DNA from 3 places in the Bradyrhizobium sp. LM2.9 genome. Region 2 is predicted to be linked to each of the others. Evidence: riboswitches for the same ligand, from Rfam matches in the RefSeq annotation. Region 2 holds a riboswitch; each other region holds the start of a gene.
What was found. Region 2 has a riboswitch for glycine ahead of ACVWW3_RS37040 (FAD-dependent oxidoreductase). Riboswitches for the same ligand answer to the same signal wherever they lie in the genome.
Positions count from the first base shown of each region.

Region 1: it holds a riboswitch for glycine, as region 2 does, so the genes downstream of both, gcvT (glycine cleavage system aminomethyltransferase GcvT) here and ACVWW3_RS37040 (FAD-dependent oxidoreductase) in region 2, are expected to answer to the same signal.
Region 3: it holds a riboswitch for glycine, as region 2 does, so the genes downstream of both, ACVWW3_RS00155 (D-amino acid dehydrogenase) here and ACVWW3_RS37040 (FAD-dependent oxidoreductase) in region 2, are expected to answer to the same signal.

Region 1 is NZ_JBSRYJ010000002.1:3,075,330-3,081,843, reverse strand. Features, by position in the region: gene gcvP (aminomethyl-transferring glycine dehydrogenase) at 151-3,015, opposite strand; gene gcvH (glycine cleavage system protein GcvH) at 3,033-3,401, opposite strand; partial or broken gene gcvT (glycine cleavage system aminomethyltransferase GcvT) at 3,412-4,561, opposite strand; glycine riboswitch at 4,728-4,819, opposite strand; partial or broken gene alaS (alanine--tRNA ligase) at 5,042-6,514, shown strand, end outside.
Region 2 is NZ_JBSRYJ010000002.1:7,282,242-7,288,755, forward strand. Features, by position in the region: partial or broken gene tnpC (IS66 family transposase) at 1-550, shown strand, start outside; gene ACVWW3_RS37030 (UPF0149 family protein) at 547-1,170, shown strand; gene ACVWW3_RS37035 (FAD-dependent oxidoreductase) at 1,152-2,078, opposite strand; gene ACVWW3_RS37040 (FAD-dependent oxidoreductase) at 2,071-2,430, opposite strand; glycine riboswitch at 2,584-2,681, opposite strand; gene ACVWW3_RS37045 (hypothetical protein) at 3,695-4,300, shown strand; gene ACVWW3_RS37050 (D-aminoacyl-tRNA deacylase) at 4,200-4,526, shown strand; gene ACVWW3_RS37055 (hypothetical protein) at 4,492-4,641, shown strand; gene ACVWW3_RS37060 (aminopeptidase P family N-terminal domain-containing protein) at 4,776-5,063, shown strand; partial or broken gene ACVWW3_RS37065 (IS256 family transposase) at 5,195-6,393, shown strand; gene ACVWW3_RS37070 (M24 family metallopeptidase) at 6,506-6,514, shown strand, end outside.
Region 3 is NZ_JBSRYJ010000001.1:29,999-36,512, reverse strand. Features, by position in the region: gene ACVWW3_RS00165 (D-aminoacyl-tRNA deacylase) at 1-747, opposite strand, end outside; gene ACVWW3_RS00160 (hypothetical protein) at 1,220-1,426, shown strand; glycine riboswitch at 1,781-1,878, shown strand; glycine riboswitch at 1,882-1,970, shown strand; gene ACVWW3_RS00155 (D-amino acid dehydrogenase) at 2,034-3,281, shown strand; gene ACVWW3_RS00150 (ISL3 family transposase) at 3,604-5,160, opposite strand; gene ACVWW3_RS00145 (transposase) at 5,264-6,514, opposite strand, start outside.

The DNA of each region.
Region 1 (6,514 bases), 4.2 Mb from region 2:
GCGCCGTAAATCATTGCCGTAGGGTGGATTAGCCGAAGGCGTAATCCACCATCTTTGTCGCCGCGGAAGCTAAAGCGGTGGGTTACGCCGGCGGTCTGCGCCTTCGCGCAGCCGCCCGCTAACCCACCCTACGAAACCTCCGTCGGGGTCCTACTCCGCCGCTTCCGCGTAATCGCTCACCGGCGGGCACGAGCACACCAGGTTGCGGTCGCCATAGACGTTGTCGACGCGCCCGACCGGGCTCCAATATTTGTCGGTGCGCGAGGTGCCCGCGGGGAAGCAGCCCTCGGCACGGGTGTAGGCGCGATTCCAATCGTCATCCGCGATGTCGTGCACCGTGTGCGGGGCGTGGCGCAGCGGCGAGGCCTCGATCTTGAAGCGGCCGCCCTCGACCTCGGTGATCTCCTTCCGGATCGCGATCATCGCATCGCAGAAGCGGTCCAGCTCGGCCTTGGATTCCGATTCGGTCGGTTCGATCATCAGCGTGCCCGGCACCGGGAAGCTCATCGTGGGCGCGTGGAAGCCGTAGTCGATCAGGCGTTTGGCGATGTCGTCGACGGTGACGCCGGACGTCGTCTTCAGCGCGCGGGGATCGACGATGCATTCATGCGCGACGCGGCCCTTCTCGTTCTTGTAGAGCACCGGGAAATGCGCATCGAGGCGCGCGGCGACATAGTTGGCGTTGAGGATCGCGATCTCGGTGGCGCGCTTCAGGCCTTCGCCGCCCATCATCAGGATGTAGATGTAGGAGATGGTGAGGATCGAAGCTGAGCCGAACGGCGCGGCCGAGACCGGGCCGACCGGCGCATCCCCATTCGCCGCCGGATGACCTGGCAGGAACGGCGCGAGATGCGCCTTCACGCCGATCGGGCCCATGCCCGGGCCGCCGCCGCCATGCGGGATGCAGAAGGTCTTGTGCAGGTTGAGATGGCTGACATCGGCGCCGTAGTCGCCGGGCCGGGACAAGCCGACCTGCGCGTTGAGGTTGGCGCCGTCGAGATAGACCTGGCCGCCATGGCCATGCACGATGTCGCAAATCTCGCGAATGTGCTCCTCGAACACACCATGCGTCGAGGGATAGGTAATCATGACCGCAGCGAGGTCGTTGGAGTGCTTCTCCGCCTTCGCCCTGAGATCATTGACGTCGACGTCGCCATTCTTTTCGCAGGCGACCACCACCACGTCCATGCCGACCATCGCAGCGGAAGCCGGGTTGGTGCCGTGGGCGGAGGAGGGGATCAGGCAGATCTTGCGGTGCGTCTCGCCGCGCGCGGCGTGATAGCCGCGGATCGCGAGCAGCCCGGCATATTCTCCTTGCGCGCCCGAATTCGGCTGCAGCGAGATCGCGTCATAGCCGGTGATGTCGCACAGCCACTTCTCCAGGCGCGCGAACAGCGCGTGATAGCCGCGTGCCTGCTCGCGCGGGGCGAAGGGATGCAACGAGCCGAATTCCGGCCAGGTCAGCGGCATCATCTCGGTGGTCGCGTTCAGCTTCATGGTGCACGATCCCAGCGGAATCATCGCGCGGTCGAGCGCGAGGTCGCGGTCGCTGAGCTTGCGCATGTAGCGCAGCATCTCGGTCTCCGAGCGATGCGCGTGGAACACCGGATGGGTGAGGAAAGAGGTCGCGCGCTTGAGCGTCTCCGGCAGCGCCTCGCGCGTGGTGGCATCGATCTCGGCGTAAGCAAGCGTGCCGCCGAAGGCGCGCCAGACCGCTTCCACCGTCGCAGGCGTGGTGGTCTCGTCGAGCGCGATACGCAAAGCGCCATCACCGATGCCGAGATTGATCTTCTCGGCGACCGCGCGAGCGACGATCTCGGCACGCTTCGCACCCGCATCGACGCAGAGCGTGTCGAAGAAGTTTTCGCTACTCGGCGCAAAGCCGAGCTTGCGCAGGCCGGCGGCAAGCACCGCCGTGCGGCGGTGCACGTTACGGGCGATCTGCGTCAAGCCTTCGGGGCCGTGATAGACCGCGTACATTGAGGCGATCACGGCGAGCAGCACCTGCGCGGTGCAGATGTTGGAGGTCGCCTTCTCGCGGCGGATGTGCTGCTCGCGGGTCTGGAGCGCGAGGCGATAGGCGGGCGCGCCGCGGGAGTCGACGGAGAGGCCGACGATGCGGCCGGGCAGCGAGCGCTTCAGCGCATCGCGCACCGCCATATAGGCCGCGTGCGGCCCGCCATAACCCATCGGCACGCCAAAACGCTGCGCCGAGCCGATCGCGATGTCGGCGCCGAGTTCGCCCGGCGAGGCGAGCAGGGTCAATGCCAGCAGATCGGCAGCAACGATCGCGAGTGCGCCCTTCGCCTTCAGTGCTGCGATCGCGGGCCTGAGGTCGCGCACAGCGCCCGACGTTCCAGGATATTGCAGCAGCGCACCAAGCACGTCGGTCTTGTCGAGATCGGTGAAGGGATCGCCGACGACCAGGGTCCAGCCCAAGGGCTCTGCGCGGGTGCGCATCACCGCGAGCGTCTGCGGATGCACGTCCTTGTCGACGAAGAAGGCCTTTGCTTCGACCCGCGAGTGCCGCTCCGCGAGCGCCATCGCCTCGGCGGCAGCCGTCGCCTCGTCGAGCAGCGAGGCGTTGGCGACATCGAGCCCGGTGAGATCGCAGATCATGGTCTGGAAGTTGAGCAGCGCCTCAAGCCGGCCCTGGCTGATCTCCGGCTGATAGGGCGTGTAAGCCGTGTACCAGGCCGGGTTCTCCAGAATGTTGCGCTGGATCACCGCAGGCAGAATCGTGCCGGAATAGCCTTGGCCGATCAGCGAGGCGAAGACCTGGTTCTGGGCGGCGAGCTCGCCCATATGCGCGATCGCCTCGGTCTCGCTCAAGGGCTTGCCGAGATCGAGCGGGGCCGCCTGCCGGATCGAGGCCGGCAACGTCTCCGCCATCAGCGCATCGACGCTTTTCGCGCCGACGGCCTCGAGCATTGCAGTGACGTCGCGTGCCGAGGGGCCGATGTGGCGGCGAACGAAAGCGGCGGTATCGTCGTTGGATTTGCGGTGCGCGGTCATCGCTTGCTCCATCGTCTTTAAGCCGTGTGGGCCTTGTAGGCGGCGTCATCCATGAGGCCGCCTAGCTCGCTCTTGTCGGCAATCTTGATCTTGAAGAACCACGCCTTGCCTTGCGCATCCGAATTCACCAGCGCCGGCTCGGCGGCGAGGGCGTCGTTGATTTCGGTGACCTCGCCCGTAACAGGCGCGTAGATGTCCGAGGCGGCCTTCACGGATTCCACGACGGCTGCGGCTTCCGTCTTCTTCAGGGCGCGGCCGAGCTTGGGCAGTTCGACGAACACGACGTCGCCGAGCTGGGACTGCGCGTAGTCGGTGATGCCGACGGTGGCGACATCGCCGTCGATGGCGAGCCATTCGTGGTCGGAGGTGTACAGCGTCGTGGTCATTTTCTTGTCCTCAGCGTTTGTAGGTGTTTTTCACGAAGGGCATGGTGGCGATTTGCACGGCCAGGCGTTGGCCGCGCACCTCGGCGAAGAGTTTTGTGTCGATCGCGCTCGATGCGGTGGGCACATAGCCCATCGCGACCGGCGCATTCAGGCTCGGGCCGAAGCCGCCCGACGTAACCTTTCCGATCGGTTCGCTGGATGTCGTGTCCGCAAACAGCAGCGCGCCCTCGCGCACCGGCGCGCGGCCCTCGGTGCGCAGGCCGACACGTCGGCGGGATGCGCCGTGGTCGAAATGGGCCAGAATCTTCTCCGCGCCGGGAAAGCCGCCGGCGCGCGCGCCGCCGGTGCGGCGGCTCTTCTGCACCGACCATTCCAGTGCGGCCTCGACCGGCGTGGTCCCGGTATCGATATCGTGGCCGTAAAGACAAAGACCGCCCTCGAGCCTCAGGCTGTCGCGTGCGCCGAGCCCGATCGGCAGCACGTCGGGATTGTCCAGCAGTGTCTTGGCGAGGCGCTCGGCGTCGCCAGCAGGAACGGAAATCTCGAAACCGTCCTCGCCAGTGTAGCCGGAGCGCGAGACGAAGCAGTCGATGCCGGCGACCTTGCGCGGGCCGGAATCCATGAACTTCATGGACGGAGCCTCTGCACATAATTTCGCCAGCGCCGATTCCGCGTTCGGGCCCTGCAACGCGATCAGCGCGCGGTCGGCAAGCGAATCGATGATGCAGTCGTCCGACAGCTTCGCGCGCAGATGCGCCTCGTCCCCGGACTTGCAGGCGGCGTTGACGACCAGGAACAGATGGTCGCCGAAATTGGCGACCATCAGATCGTCCAGAATTCCACCCCTCGGCATTGGTGAACTGGGCGTAGCGCTGCCGCCCCGGCGCAATAGCCACGATGTCCTGCGGCACCAGCCGCTCCAGCGCGCGCGCGGCGTCCTCGACCTTGCCCGACTTCGGCCGGAGCGCGATCTGGCCCATGTGGGAGACGTCGAACAGGCCGGCGGACGAGCGGGTATGGAGGTGTTCCTTCAGCACGCCCGCGGGATATTGCACCGGCATGTCATAGCCCGCGAACGGCACCATCTTGCCGCCGAGGGAGACATGAAGCCCGTGAAGGGGCGTATGTCTGAGGGAGTCTTGGTCGTCGCGCGCAAGCATCACAGGGGCCCTCGGCGGTTCCCCGGGGATGATTCCCCGGAAGCAACCAGTCGAAGCCCCATCTGTCGCTGTGCCTGAGAGTATTATCCCGTCGGCGGACGCTGTCCGGACCAACCCTTTCTTTTAAAAGGTCTAGGTCCGTCGGCGCCTCTTTCCAGATGCTGTCAAAGCCACGCGGTCCTTTTTGCCTGAGAGTTTCCGGGGCGGTTGCTCCTTCGGCGCCGGCTACCCAAAGCCGGTCTCTCCCGACGTGGCCGTACGATACAGATGGGTAGAGACCACAAGCTGGCCAAGCCTGTCAACGCGGCATCAGCGGCTTTCCAACGGGATTGCGCGCCTGCGGCAACCCACTGATCCGGTTGCACAGTTTCTGGACAGCGAAGCTGGCCTTGTCTAAAAGCGCTTTGGCCCGCAGATATCAGCCCAAACTCGCGGTTTGGATGGCGTATGGCGGGTCCAAGCACACCCGATTGGATGAACATGAGCGGCGTCAACGAGATCAGGTCGACCTTTCTGAACTTCTTTGCCGAGAACGGCCACGAGATCGTGTCGTCCTCGCCGTTGGTGCCGCGCAACGACCCGACGTTGATGTTCACCAATGCCGGCATGGTGCAGTTCAAGAACGTCTTCACCGGCGTCGAGAAGCGGCCCTATCAGCGCGCCACCACCTCGCAGAAATGCGTGCGCGCCGGCGGCAAGCACAACGACCTCGACAATGTCGGCTACACCGCGCGCCATCTCACCTTCTTCGAGATGCTCGGCAATTTCTCGTTCGGCGACTATTTCAAGGAGCGCGCGATCGAGCTTGCCTGGACGCTGATCACGAAGGAATTCGGGCTGAAGAAGGACAAGCTGCTCGTCACGGTCTACCACACCGACGACGAGGCGGCGGGCCTCTGGAAGAAGATTGCGGGCTTCTCGGATGACCGCATCATTCGCATCCCGACCTCGGACAATTTCTGGGCGATGGGCGACACCGGCCCGTGCGGTCCGTGCTCGGAGATCTTCATCGATCGCGGCGAGCACATCTGGGGCGGCCCTCCGGGCTCACCGGAAGAGGACGGCGACCGCTTCCTCGAGTTCTGGAACCTGGTGTTCATGCAGTACGAGCAGGTGACGAAGGAGGAGCGCGTGGCGCTGCCGCGTCCCTCGATCGACACCGGCATGGGCCTGGAGCGCATGGCCAGCATCATGCAGGGCGTCGACAGCATCTTCGAGACCGATCTGTTCCGTCATCTGATCGACGCGACCGCGTCCGCTCTTGGAAGCGGACCGGACGAGAAGACCGTCGCCTCGTTCCGCGTCATCGCCGACCATCTGCGTTCGTCGGCCTTCCTCGTCGCCGATGGCGTGCTGCCCTCGAACGAGGGCCGCGGCTATGTGCTGCGCCGGATCATGCGCCGCGCGATGCGCCATGCGCAACTGCTCGGCGCGAAAGATCCGCTGATGCATCGCCTGGTCTGGGCGCTGGTGCGCGAGATGGGCCAGGCCTATCCCGATTTGATGCGCGCGGAAAACCTGATCGAGGAAACGCTGCGGTTGGAAGAGACCCGTTTCCGCAAGACGCTGACGCGCGGCCTCGCCATCCTCGACGAGAAGAGTGCGTCCTTGAAGAAGGGCGACATGTTCGACGGCGACGTCGCCTTCACGTTGTACGACACCTACGGTTTTCCGCTCGATCTGACGCAGGACGCGCTGAAGTCGCGCGGCATCAGCGTCGACCAGGCTTCCTTCGCCGATGCGATGGAACGTCAGCGCGTGAAGGCGCGCGCGTCCTGGTCGGGTTCGGGTGAGGCGGCCTCAGAGGCGATCTGGTTCCCGCTGCGCGAGAAGCTCGGCGCGACTGAATTTTTGGGCTACGAGACCGAGATCGCTGAGGGCGTCATCTCGGCTCTGATCAAGGATGGCAAGGAAACCGACAGCCTCAAGGCCGGCGACAGCGGTGCGCTGCTG
Region 2 (6,514 bases):
CGAGGTCTACAAGACGACCCAGTCGCCATTCGCTCGCGAGGTGATCGAACGGTTGCAGGCGGTCTATGCCATCGAGGCCGAGATCCGCGGCAGCAGTGCCGAGCAGCGGCTTGCCGCCCGCCGCACCAGGACCGCACCACTGATGGCGGCGCTCAAGGCGCGGCTGACGGCAACGGTCGGCCAGCTCTTCTCCCAGTCGAAGCTGGCCGAGGCCATCAACTACGCGCTCAATCACTGGGACGGACTGACGCTGTTTCTTCGCGACGGCCGCGTCGAGGTCGATCCCAACACGGTCGAGCGTTCCATGCGCCCGATTGCAATGGGAAGACGCAACTCATTGTTCAGCGGCAGCGAAGGCGGCGCCGAGAGCTGGGCGATCCTGTCGTCGATCGTGAACACAGCAAAGCTTCATGAGCTCGATCTGCAGGCCTACTTGTCCGACGTGCTGGAGCGCATCGTGTCTGGGCGAACCAAGAGCCATCAGCTGCACGAGCTGCTCGCCTGGAACTGGAAGGCGGCCCGCGAGCGCATCGCACAAGCCGCCGCATGAGCCCGCGTCGCCATTCAGCATCGTCGTCGATGGCCGCAGCCGCGATGCCGCTTGCGGAGCTCGAGCGGTGGCTCCAGGTTCGTGTCGATCGGCACCCTGCCGCCACCAGTCTCCCCATGCTCGATGGCTACGTCGCCGCGATCGTGGCCGGACCGGTGTCGATCAGCCCGCTCGACTGGATCTGCCCGCTGCTCGCCATCGATGCCGATGCTTTCAACCACGGCGGCACTCCGGAGTTCGCAGCGATCTCCGCCGTCGCGCTGCGCCACAACGAGATCAGCCAGATCCTTTCGACCACGCCTAGCCAGTTCGAGCCGATGCACCGGCGCAAAGCCAATGGCGACGTCGATCCGCGACCCTGGTGCCAGGGATTCTATGCCGCAACGCGGCTCAGGCCGTCGGCGTGGGCGCCGTTGCTGGACGCCAGCAACGTCAATCATGGCCTGCTTCTGCCCATCCTGCTGCACTGTCGCGACGATCAGGGCCGGCCGTTGCTCGGACCGGCACGAAGCGGGCGCGAGACCAGGGATTTTCTGCGCAACGCCCACGCCGATCTTCCAGCGGCCGTCGAGGCCATGCGCCAATACTGGATGCCGATCCGCTACGCTCGCGCCCGCTGATCACCGCAGACGTGGGAGCTCATACCGGTTACGCTCGACCGAGCTTTACTGTCGTCTGTCGCAATGACGTCGGCAACCATCTCAGCTGTGATAGCGGATAATGTCCAGCCCAGATGACCGTGCCCGGTGTTGTAGAAAATATTCGGCCGTTTGCCTCGGCCGACCCTCGGCATCATGCTAGGTGTCATAGAACGCAGGCCCGCCCATGGCACCACTTGTGCGGTAGACACATTCGGGAGCGCTCGCTCTACCCAGCGTACCAAAGGCTTGATGCGGTCCCAGCGGATGTCGCGGTTCTCGCCATTGAACTCGGCGGTCCCTGCGACGCGGAAGCGATCTTCTCCCAACCGGCTGGTCACGATCTTGGTGGCCTCGTCGAGCAGGCTGACACGGGGCGCAGCCTTTTGGCTCGTTTTGTCCCGCAGCTCTACCGTGATGGAGTACCCCTTGACGGGATAAATGTTTACCTTGTCCCCCAGCATTGAAGCAATGCGGCGGCTGCCGACCCCAGCGCAGACCACTGCCCTTTCAGCTTTAAGTTCCTCCCTCAGAGGACCTTGTTGCCAGCGTACGACCACACCGTCTTGATCGGCTCGCATGTCGCAGATCTCCGCACCAAAGATAAAGCGCACACCCTTTCGTTCGCAAGCCGCAGCGAGACCACGCGTGGAACTTGTGAATGTCGCCGGTTGAATCAGAGGGGGTAAAGAAACCGCCGTAGTACTGAGCGCTGGCTCTATGGCGAGCATTTCGGAAGGCGTCACGGGGCGGCGATCCAATCCGCCCTGCAGCAGCAACTGATTTACCCGAGAAGCCGCGTCGAAATCTGCCTTACTCGAATATACGTGCAATATTCCTCGTCGCTCCAAGTCGAAGTCGATGCTCTCCCGGTCGGCAAGCTCAAACAAATATTGCCGCGCGGCGATCGCGAGCTTCGTCGTCTCGATCGTATTGCGGCGGTAGTGACGGATCTGACCTACGAACTCGGCGAGCCAAGAATACTTGTGAAAACTGGGGCTTGGGGTTCAGCAGCAATGGTGCGTTCTTGCGCAGCATCCATTTCACGCCTTTTACGATCGTTGCGAGACTATTCCAGACTTCGGCATTGCTTGCCGACAATTGGCCGCCATTTGCAAACGAAGTGTCCATTGCGGGATAACGTTGGCGATCAAAGATCGTGACCGAATAGCCGCGGCAGGCCAAGGCATAGGCAGTTGTAACTTCGGTGACACCAGATCCGATACTGATGATCGTGCTCATCGTATGCTCCAAGACAGGGATGAATGAACGGTGAAACGGCTTCCGCCACAACTCCGTCCCCAAATCTGTCCGTGCACCTGAAGCTTTCTCCGCTATCCTGATAGACAACGGTCCCCTTCGGTGGGTACCAACCGGCACCTCTCTCCAGATCGTCCTCGGTGTGCAGTCCTGGGCCTGAGAGTTTCCTTGGGGAGTTGCTCCGTCGGCGGCGATGGGCCTGTCGGCCCACCGCACTCTCCCGCACACCATCGTCAGGCGTCACGACACTTTCAGACGTGCGGCCTACACGTCAAGAGAGCTCACGAACCACGCGACAATCACACCGCATCGGAGTCGCTGGGAGAACGCTCTTTCGCCACTAAGATCAGCCGGATGAAGCCGCTGATGCCGATTGTAGCCGCGCGGGATGTCGCCGCTTTTCAGCACAATAGCCCGCTAGTCGCAGCAATGCTGCAAGCTCATCCAAAAAAACGCACGACGAGAGCACAAAAGCCGGTCTAATGTCCGGGCAGCGACGATGACGTAGCGCCTCTCAAAGCCGCGCGTCTCATGCAATTTGGTGTCAAGAATTCGCTGTATCTGGGCTTACGATTATCCCGCCGGTCTCACGCGGCGTTGATGGTCCCAGCCAGAACGCCAGCATTCAGGTAAAGCAGCAGTGAAGTGCCGCCGGGCCCGTCCGCAATTTGAGGACTCTCAGTCTTGCGTTCGAAATGACCTTGAAGGCCGATTGTGCGCTGCTCATCGCATCTGAATGCGTGAACACCGCTATCAGTGCTCCTCGAAATGTGTCTGGATGATTCCCGGCACGCACCCTGATGATCCATCCCCGGCCAACTGGTCAGCGTCGAGCTTGATGCCGAACTCGTCGCCCTGGCTGCGAGGTCTGCAAACGTGATCCGGTCACTCCGTCCGACGGGTGGTTCTTAGGCCCTATGGAGACGATGATGCTGCTTCCGGTCAGCGGTGCATTTGATTTGCGATCAGCGCACTATGAATTCGACCCTTGTCATCGCTTCGGCAGATAAGTGCAGTCCTTCCCGGCTGACGCGGGTTCCGACCGCAGCTCCGTCGAAGGCTTCGGCCGACCACGAACGTCACCTTGTGCCCGGCGCCGTGTTGAAGCGCGCTGAGGCACGCCTTGGTGGGTCTCTTGAGGCCGGGCGCCCGACTTTCTTCAGTGCGCTGCTCTTGGAACTCGGGAGCCGCGCTCGGGGCCGACTCGTACGCTCTCAATCCCGAGTGAAATTGAAGGAGGGAGGCAGTGAGACGTGCCGTCTTTATCTTTTGCGTTGACCGCGAAAAAGATCCGGTGGCGGGTCACGTTCTGAACGCCATCATGACCGGATCCACCGTTGTTTCGACGGGGCTCGGGATTGATGGACATCCGGTGCTCGAGGTCCCGCGCCTGCGCGACACTATCGTTTCGATCGTACGCACTAACGAGGTCGTAAGTAACGATTATGCCCGCTACGCACCACTCTTCAATGAGCGGTTCGGTGACGCCGATGTCATCGGCATAGTGAATTGGCACGAGGGTGCCAATGCGCCAAACGCCATTTTCTCGGTTCAAACGACTGGCGACCTGGCTACGGGGACTTTCAGCAAAGTTGACCCCCGAATTACTCGAGGGCTGCTTCTTGCCATTGAGGCCGAGCGCGTAACCTCTGATATTCATAACTTTCGCACCTACTTAGAGGCGACTCACTGGTCAGGCGTCAAAGCCGGTTATGCTGGGACCTGTCTCGCGGACTTGAGGCCCTTCTGCAATGGACATCGAGATCGGAAGCCCGCCAGACGATTGGGCAAATCTCCTTGCCGCCCGAGTGCTGGCGAGAGCTCTTCTGCATACGTCCGATCGGATGGATGAACCTGTGCGTGCCGTCCTCTGTGTCGGCGGCGTCCACTTTGAACCAAGCTTCACAACCGCGGTGTTGCAGTCATTCGACAACCTCCCGATAGCAGCTAGTCACGTCCTGCCCAATCATTGGCTGGTGTCTGGCGGCTATGATCACGAAAGTCGATTGATCAATCTAAGAGCGTGCGTGGATTCATTCAATCGTGGGCGGAATTCAAGCCATCGTGTACCACGATAAGCTCAAAGCGCCCTACAAGGCCGATGCGCGCTTGCTTGCCGAGGAACTTGGCGTCCCAATGCTTTCGCATAAACAGCGACGCACGGCTTTGAAGGCCAAGGATCTTGCCGAATGATCACGCGGGGGCGCGAGTCGTCGAAGTCGGCGTGCTGCACAGCGAGCTTGTTGAACTTGCCCGTTGGCGCCCGCGCGGTGCATTTTTAGGAGAAACGCCATGAATGCTCTCTAGGTTCTGGTTCCATCAGAACGATTCCTTACGCTCCCTTTCCGCGGGCCGAATACGAAGATCGGGTCGAACAAGCCCGGCGTTCGATGAGAGAACATGCCATTGACGCGCTTCTGGTAACCTCCGAACACAATTTACGATATTTTGTCGGCGAGCCTAGCACGACGCCGCAGCAGACAACTCGGCCCCGCTTTCTTCTTATTCTCTCGTCCGATGAGGCTGTTGCAGTCGTTCCAGAGGGAATCGATCAGTTTTATAAGGAGACGACCTGGGTAAAACGGCTTCTGGTCGTGTCCCCGGTGGTGGTGTAGCTCGGTAGAGCAAAGCCGCCCGGACGCGCGCCCCCAATTGCGCCGTAGCGGGCGGGCGGCTTTGCGGTGGTCACCGGCAGTTCTCCGGCAGGATCGGGTTGCGACACGCCAACGCAACCGAGGAGCCACCGATGACCGACGACATGATGAACCTGCGCACGCTGGTAGAGAAGACCCCCGACGCCGATCTGCTGCGCGAGATGATCGGCTTTGCCGCCCAGCGTCTGATGGAGCTGGAAGTGGGAGGCCAGACCGGGGCGGCCTATGGCGAGAAGAATCCCGAACGCCTGGCCCAGCGCAACGGTTACCGCGACCGGATCTGGGAGACCCGTGCCGGCGCCGTCGAGCTGCGCATCCCCAAGCTGCGCAAGGGCTCCTACTTCCCGGGTTTCCTGGAGCCGCGCCGGATGGCCGAGAAGGCGCTCACCGCCGTGGTGCAGGAAGCCTACGTGCAGGGCGTCTCGACCCGTTCGGTGGACGATCTGGTGCAGGCGATGGGCATGACCGGCATCTCCAAGAGCCAGGTCAGCCGGCTGTGCGGCGAGATCGACGACAAGGTGAAGGCGTTCCTTGGCCGTCCGATCGAGGGCGACTGGCCCTATCTGTGGATCGACGGACCTATGTGAAGGTGCGCCAGAATGGCCGCATCGTGTCGGTCGCGGTGATCGTCGCGGTCGGCGTCAACAGCGACGGCCGCCGCGAAGTTCTCGGCATGGATATCGGCCCGTCAGAGGCCGAGACGTTCTGGACGGCGTTCCTGCGCAAGCTCGCCCGCCGCCGCCTGCGCGGCGTCAAGCTGGTCGTGTCCGACGCCCACGAGGGCATCAAGGCCACCGTGGCCAAGGTACTCAACGCCAGTTGGCAGCGCTGCCGCGTTCACTTCATGCGTAATGCGCTGGCGCATGCCGGCAAGAGTGGCCGCCGTGTCGTCTCCGCCTTCATCGCCACCGCGTTCGCCCAGGACGATGCGGACGCCGCACGAACGCAATGGCGCAAGGTCTCCGATCAGCTCCGCCCCAAGCTGCCGAAGTTGGCATGCTTCCTCGACGAAGCCGAGACCGACGTCCTCTCCTATATGACCTTCTCGCCGCAGCACCGGACCAAGCTGCACTCCACCAACCCGATCGAGCGCCTCAATGGCGAGATCAAGCGACGAACCGAGGTGGTCGGCATCTTCCCCAACGAGGATGCCATCGTCCGCCTCATCGGCGCGATCCTCCTCGAGCAAAACGATGAATGGGCGGTCCAACGCGCTCGCTACATGACACTGGAAACCATCGCGCCGTTGAGCGATGATCCGAGCGTCAGCCTCACGGCTATCGCCAGCTGACCGGCCCGGCCCTTGCCGCCGAACGCGGTGATCCACCGCCAGCTACCCCACGCCAAGGGACACGATCACGCTGTGCCGGAGCTGGCCCAGTCCGAATCCAAAGGATGAGGGGGTGTCGGCC
Region 3 (6,514 bases), on a different contig from region 2:
ATCATAGCCGCCAGACACCAGCCAATGATTGGGCAGGACGTGACTAGCTGCTATCGGGAAGTTGTCGAATGACTGCAACACCGCGGTTGTGAAGCTTGGTTCAAAGTGGACGCCGCCGACACAGAGGACGGAACGCACAGGTTCATCCATCCGATCGAACGTATGCAGAAGAGCTCTCGCCAGCACTCGGGCGGCAAGGGGATTTGCCCAATCGTCTGGCGAGCTTCCGATCTCGATGTCGATTGCAGAAGGCCTCAAGTCCGCGAGACAGGTCCCAGCATAGCCGGCTTTGACGCCTGACCAGTGGGTCGCCTCTAAGTAAGTGCGAAAGTTAAGAAGATCAGAGGTTACGCGCTCGGCCTCAATGGCAAGAAGAAGCCCCCGAGTAATTCGGGGGTCAACTTTGCTGAAAGTCCCCGTAGCCAGGTCGCCAGTCGTTTGAACCGAGAAAATGGCGTTTGGCGCATTGGCACCCTCGTGCCAATTCACTATGCCGATGACCTCGGCGTCACCGAACCGCTCATTGAAGAGGGGTGCGTAGCGCGCATAGTCGTTACTTACGACCTCGTTAGTGCGTACGATCGAAACGATAGTGTCGCGCAGGCCCGGGACCTCGAGCACCGGATGTCCATCAATCTCGAGCCCCGTCGAAACAAGGGTGCATCCGGTCATGATGGCGTTCAGAACGTGACCCGCCACCGGATCTTTTTCGCGGTCAACGCAAAAGATGAAGACGGCACGTCTCACTGCCTGCCTCCTTGAATTTCACTCGGGATTGAGAGCGCAGGAGTCGCCCCCGAGCGCGGCTCCCGACTTCCAAGAGCAGCGCACTCCTGAAAGTCGGGCGTATGTAACAAAGCAGCAGCCTCGAGAGACCCACCTAGGCATGCCTGAGCGCGCTTCAACACGGCGCCGGGCACAAGGTGACGTTCGTGGTCGGCCGAAGCCTTCGACGGAGCTGCGGTCGGAACCCGCGTCAGTCGGGAAGGACTGCACTTATCTGCCGAATTGATAACGCGGTCGAATTCATAGTGCGTTGATCGCAAATTAAATGCACCACTGACCGGAAGCAGCATCGTCGTCTCCATAGGGCCTAAGAACCACCCGTCGGACGGAGTGACCGGATCACGTTTGCAGATCTCGCAGGCAGGACGACGAGTTCGGGATCAAGCTCGACGAGAGTTCTGAACACTTGGCCGGGGACGGATCATCAGGGTGCGTGCCGGGAATCATCCAGACACATTTGGAGGAGCACTCGATAGCGGTGTTCACGCATTCAGATGCGATGAGCAGCGCAAACTCGGCGTTCAAGGTCATTTCGAATCGCAAGACTGAGAGTCCTCAAATTGCGGACGGGCCCGGCGGCACTTCACTGCTGCTTTACCTGAACGCTGGCGTTCTGGCTGGGACCATCAACGCCGCGTGAGACCGGCGGGATAATCGTAAGCCCAGATACAGCGAATTCTTGACACCAAATTGCATGAGACGCGCGGCTTTGAGAGGCGCTACGTCATCGTCGCTGCCCGGACATTAGACCGGCTTTTGTGCTCTCGTCGTGCGTTTTTTTGGATGAGCTTGCAGCATTGCTGCGACCAGCGGGCTATTGTGCCGAAAAGCGGCGACATCCCGCGCGGCTACAATCGGCATCAGCGGCTTCATCCGGCTGATCTTAGTGGCGAAAGAGCGTTCTCCCAGCGACTCCGATGCGGTGTGATTGTCGCGTGGTTCGTGAGCTCTCTTGACATGTAGGCCGCACGTCTGAAAGTGTGGTGACGTCTGACGATGGTGTGCGGGAGAGTGCGGTGGGCCGACAGGCCCATCGCCGCCGACGGAGCAACTCCCCAAGGAAACTCTCAGGCCCAGGACTGCACACCGAGGACGATCTGGAGAGAGGTGCCGGTTGGTACCCACCGAAGGGGACCGTTATCTATCAAGGATAGCGGAGAAAGCTCTCAGGTGCACGGACAGATTTGGGGACGGAGTTGTGGCGGAAGCCATTTCACCGTTCATTCATCCCTGTCTTGGAGCATACGATGAGCACGATCATCATTATCGGATCCGGTGTCACCGGAGTTACAACTGCCTATGCCTTGGCCTGCCGCGGCTATTCGGTCACGGTCTTTGATCGCCAACGTTACCCCGCAATGGACACTTCGTTTGCCAATGGCGGCCAATTGTCGGCGAGCAATGCCGAAGTCTGGAATTGTCTCGCAACGATCGTAAAAGGCGTGAAATGGATGCTGCGCAAGGATGCACCATTGCTGCTGAACCCCAGCCCCAGTTTTCACAAGTATTCTTGGCTCGCCGAGTTCGTAGGTCAGATCCGTCACTACCGCCGCAATACGATCGAGACGACGAAGCTCGCGATAGCCGCGCGGCAACATTTGTTTGAGCTTGCCGACCGGGAGAGCATCGACTTCGACTTGGAGCGACGAGGAATATTGCACGTTTATTCGAGTAAGGCAGATTTCGACGCGGCTTCTCGGGTAAATCAGTTGCTGCTGCAGGGCGGATTGGATCGCCGCTCCGTGACGCCTTCCGAAATGCTCGCCATAGAGCCAGCGCTGAGCGACCAGTACTACGGCGGCTTCTTTACCCCCTCTGATTCAACCGGCGACATTCACAAGTTCACGCGTGGTCTCGCTGCGGCTTGCGAACGAAAGGGTGTGCGCTTTGTCTTTGGTGCGGAGATCTGCGATATGCGAGCCGATCAAGACGGTGTGGTCGTACGCTGGCAACAAGGTCCTCTGAGCGAGGAACTTAAAGCTGAAAGGGCAGTAGTCTGCGCTGGGGTCGGCAGCCGCCGCATTGCTTCAATGCTGGGGGACAAGATAAACATTTATCCCGTCAAGGGGTACTCCATCACCGTAGAGCTGCGGGACAAACCGAGCCAAAAGGCTGCGCCCCGTGTCAGCCTGCTCGACGAGGCCACCAAGATCGTGACCAGTCGGTTGGGAGAAGATCGCTTCCGCGTCGCAGGGACCGCCGAGTTCAATGGCGAGAACCGCGACATCCGCTGGGACCGCATCAAGCCTCTGGTGCGCTGGGTAGAGCGAGCGTTCCCGGATGTGTCTACCGCACAAGTGGTGCCATGGGCGGGCCTGCGTCCTATGACACCTAGCATGATGCCGAGGGTCGGCCGAGGCAAACGGCCGAATATTTTCTACAACACCGGGCATGGTCATCTGGGCTGGACATTATCCGCTATCACAGCTGAGATGGTTGCCGACGTCATTGCGACAGATGACAGTAAAGCTCGGCTGAGCCGATCCGTGGCCTGATACTCGGGGCTCTCCAGCTCTTCAAAACCATGCTCCCGGCACATTAAGGCCGGGAGCGCATTGTTTGACAGAGCGCCACAGCAGGATCTTGCGTACCCAGGGAAGAAGCGAGGCCTGGCCGGCGTACGAGTGGCTTGGACGCACGAAATCAATTTTTCAAGCGAATCCCCCGATGAGCCACTTGGCGCCGTCGCTTTCAGCAGCCTTAACGCAATCACCATCGGTTTAACCGAGGGTGTCTGCATGACCCTATGTTGTTTTCGCGAATGCGTGTCAATCGGCTTGCAACTTTGGCTCTGACGCAATTTTTGTGCAGTCGTGGTCATATCACGCCGATCAGGCGGGCCTGAAGCAAGTCGAGCTTGGCGCGTCCGTACATCTGACGCTTGACCAGCTTGAGCTTGGTGATCTGGCCCTCGGTCTGTCCGTTGGACCAAGACGTCGTGATCGCGGCGTTGACGGCAGCCTTGTCCTTGATGACACCGTTGGCAAAAGACGCGACGAGGCTTGCGCATGCTCGTTCCAGCCATGGGTCAAGATCTACGTGAGCCTTCTTGCGGATCATCGTATGGAAAGCGGTGATGACCTCTCGAGCTTCCACCAGGAGAGGAACGCCTTGTTCGATCGCCGCAATGGTCACCGTCTCTGACTTTGAGAGCGTATCGCGGCCGTTGGTCATCAGGCGGGCGATAGTTCTCGCGGACGGCACGCGCTGTAGGCTCCGAGCATCGGGCGTTTCGGCACGCCGACGGCGTGTCGCCCATTCGGTGACGACCCGCATCGAGCCCCTAAATCCCTGCGCCTTGAGGCAACGCCACAGGTTGGCGCCGTTACAATGACCAGCAGCCCACTGGGCGTCGAGCCATGGCAGGTGGTGCTCGAGCGAGCTCTCGCGCACCCTGAACACATCGGATCGCTGACCTCTCAGTACCCTGCGGACGAGACCCCGACTATGCCCAGTGAGCCGTACGATCTCCTTTATGGAGACGCCCGTCTCGGCCTGTTTGAGGATTGCCGCGTTGGTGTCCTCCCGCCGAAGATAGCCCTCATACTGGATGCGCTCGGCGGCGGTCAGCAAGTCGGGATTTATGGTGGCGGAGCCGACTGCGACGCGGACCTGGCGCATAGATTTGCGAACCGCATCGAGGAAGGCGTGGCTGGCGTTCTCCATGAGGTGCCAACGGTCGGCGACCTGGGTGGCCTGCGGGAGTGCCTTGGTCGCAGCAAGGGCGTAGCCGCCACCGCGGTCGCGCGCGACCACAGCGATCTGTGGTTGCCCCGCGAGCCAGGCTTGCGCAGTGGCCGGCTCTCTGTCGGGTAAGAGAGTGACTGGTCGTCGCCGCTCGAGGTCGCAGATGATTGTTCCGTACCGCTGATTGCGCCGCCAGGCCCAGTCGTCGATACCGATCACGCTCGGCGCAGCAAAAGGCGGACACCCGCGCCTTCGAACCACCCGAAGTAACGTATCGTTGCTCACGGGCAGCATAAGTCGGCGGGCAAAACTCGCCGCCGGGCGGCCACCCAAGGCAAGCCCAAGGTGATGGACGACCAGATCGAGCCGGGCCGTTCGCCGCGCCCACGGCGCCAGAGCGCCGTTATCGAAACGCTCGGTGAAAATACGTCGACCGCACATAACAGTAACGCAGCGGAAGCGGCGCGCCACGACGACCAGGCGAACCGACCGCCCCGCCAGCGGCAGATCGGTGAGGCGTCGCTGATATCGGCTATGGATCCGCCCAGAACTGGCTCCGCATCCAGGACAGAGACTCGTCCCGCTCGTGGGACGGACGGTGATCACGGTCGCGGCGCCGTCACAGACGGCGCTCTCCACGTCAAACCCGCGAGGGACCAGGGCCGACGGACGTAGGGCCCGCTGCATCATGTTGATTCCTTTGTGAAACCAACGCGAGCCGGCGCTTGAACTTCATCAAAAGTGAGTCAGAGCCCAACTTTGACCCCTCGTATTGCCGCATCTGCGAATGTTACCCTGACGGCGCCATTGCACTGGTCGATGCGACCTCGGCTGATCGGCCGCGCCAAGTGGCTTTTCCGGCTTGCTCGACGAGAGGGGCTGTGGGCGGGTCGGGCCCTACATAGCCCGAGCCGTCCACAGCCCCGGGCAATGGGGCAGCAGTGGTGGCCTCGCCGAGCGGCTCCTCCGCGACCAACTGCTCGGCCGTCTTCCGTCTAAGCGCCCTCAGCAGACGCTGCACGATCGAATGCTGTCTTGTCCCGAACTCCTCGGGGTGTTTTTCGCTGAGCCGGCCGACGATGGCGAGTGCAGTTAACTGCGGTTGCGTAGCGAGCCAGCCCTCGATCGCAGCAATATGCGGGTCGAGCTTGGACGGCATGCGAACCCTGGTTTTATACGGTCGACGGGTGCGCCGGTGCGTGGCACGCGGCTCGCCGGTCGTCGTCGTCTTGCCGAGCGTCTTCGCAAAAGAGGCTGCGGTCGCTGGCGCGGTGCTCGTGCTGGCGCGTTGCAGGCCGCGCGCCTGTCCGGCACGACGATCGACGCGATCGCCGAGTTCGTCCTGGGTCGCGCGAATCTCGGCCAACAGCGCGACTGGATCGAGCGAGCGATACTGATCACGCAGCCGCTTCTTCACGGCCGCGGTCACCTTGGGATGCGCCAATGCACGCTCATAGGGCGTCGATGGGAGATGATAGCGTTTGATCACCTTCGCCCCTTCGCGGCGCTTCTCCTTCAGCTTGAACGACGGCTGGAAGAAGTTGACGTAGAGCCGTGCCGCCGCATAGAGGCGGCCCATCACACGGGCCGTCTCGACGCCATCGAAGCGGCCGTAGCCCATCAGGCGACGGACGACGGCACCATTCTTCTGCTCAACGAACGCCTGATCGTTCTTCTTGTACGCGCGCGAGCGTGTGACTTCGAGCTTCTGTTCGCGACACCATGGCACGACGACATCGTTCATGAAGGCGCTGTCGTTGTCGAAGTCCACGCCGCGCAACAACCAGGGGAACAGGCTCTGTGCCCGGTTGATCGCCTCGACGACGAGTGAACCTTCCCGCGTCAACAGCGGCAGGCACTCCGTCCAGCCCGTGGCGACATCGACCATCGTCAGGGTCTGGATGAACGAGCCAGCCACCGACGTGCCGCCATGGGCGACCATGTCAACCTCGCAGAAACCGGGCGGCGGGCTGTTCCAGTCATTGAACGTGCGGATCGCGACCTCGCGCCGGATTGCCGAATAGAATCCGGCACGGCGCCG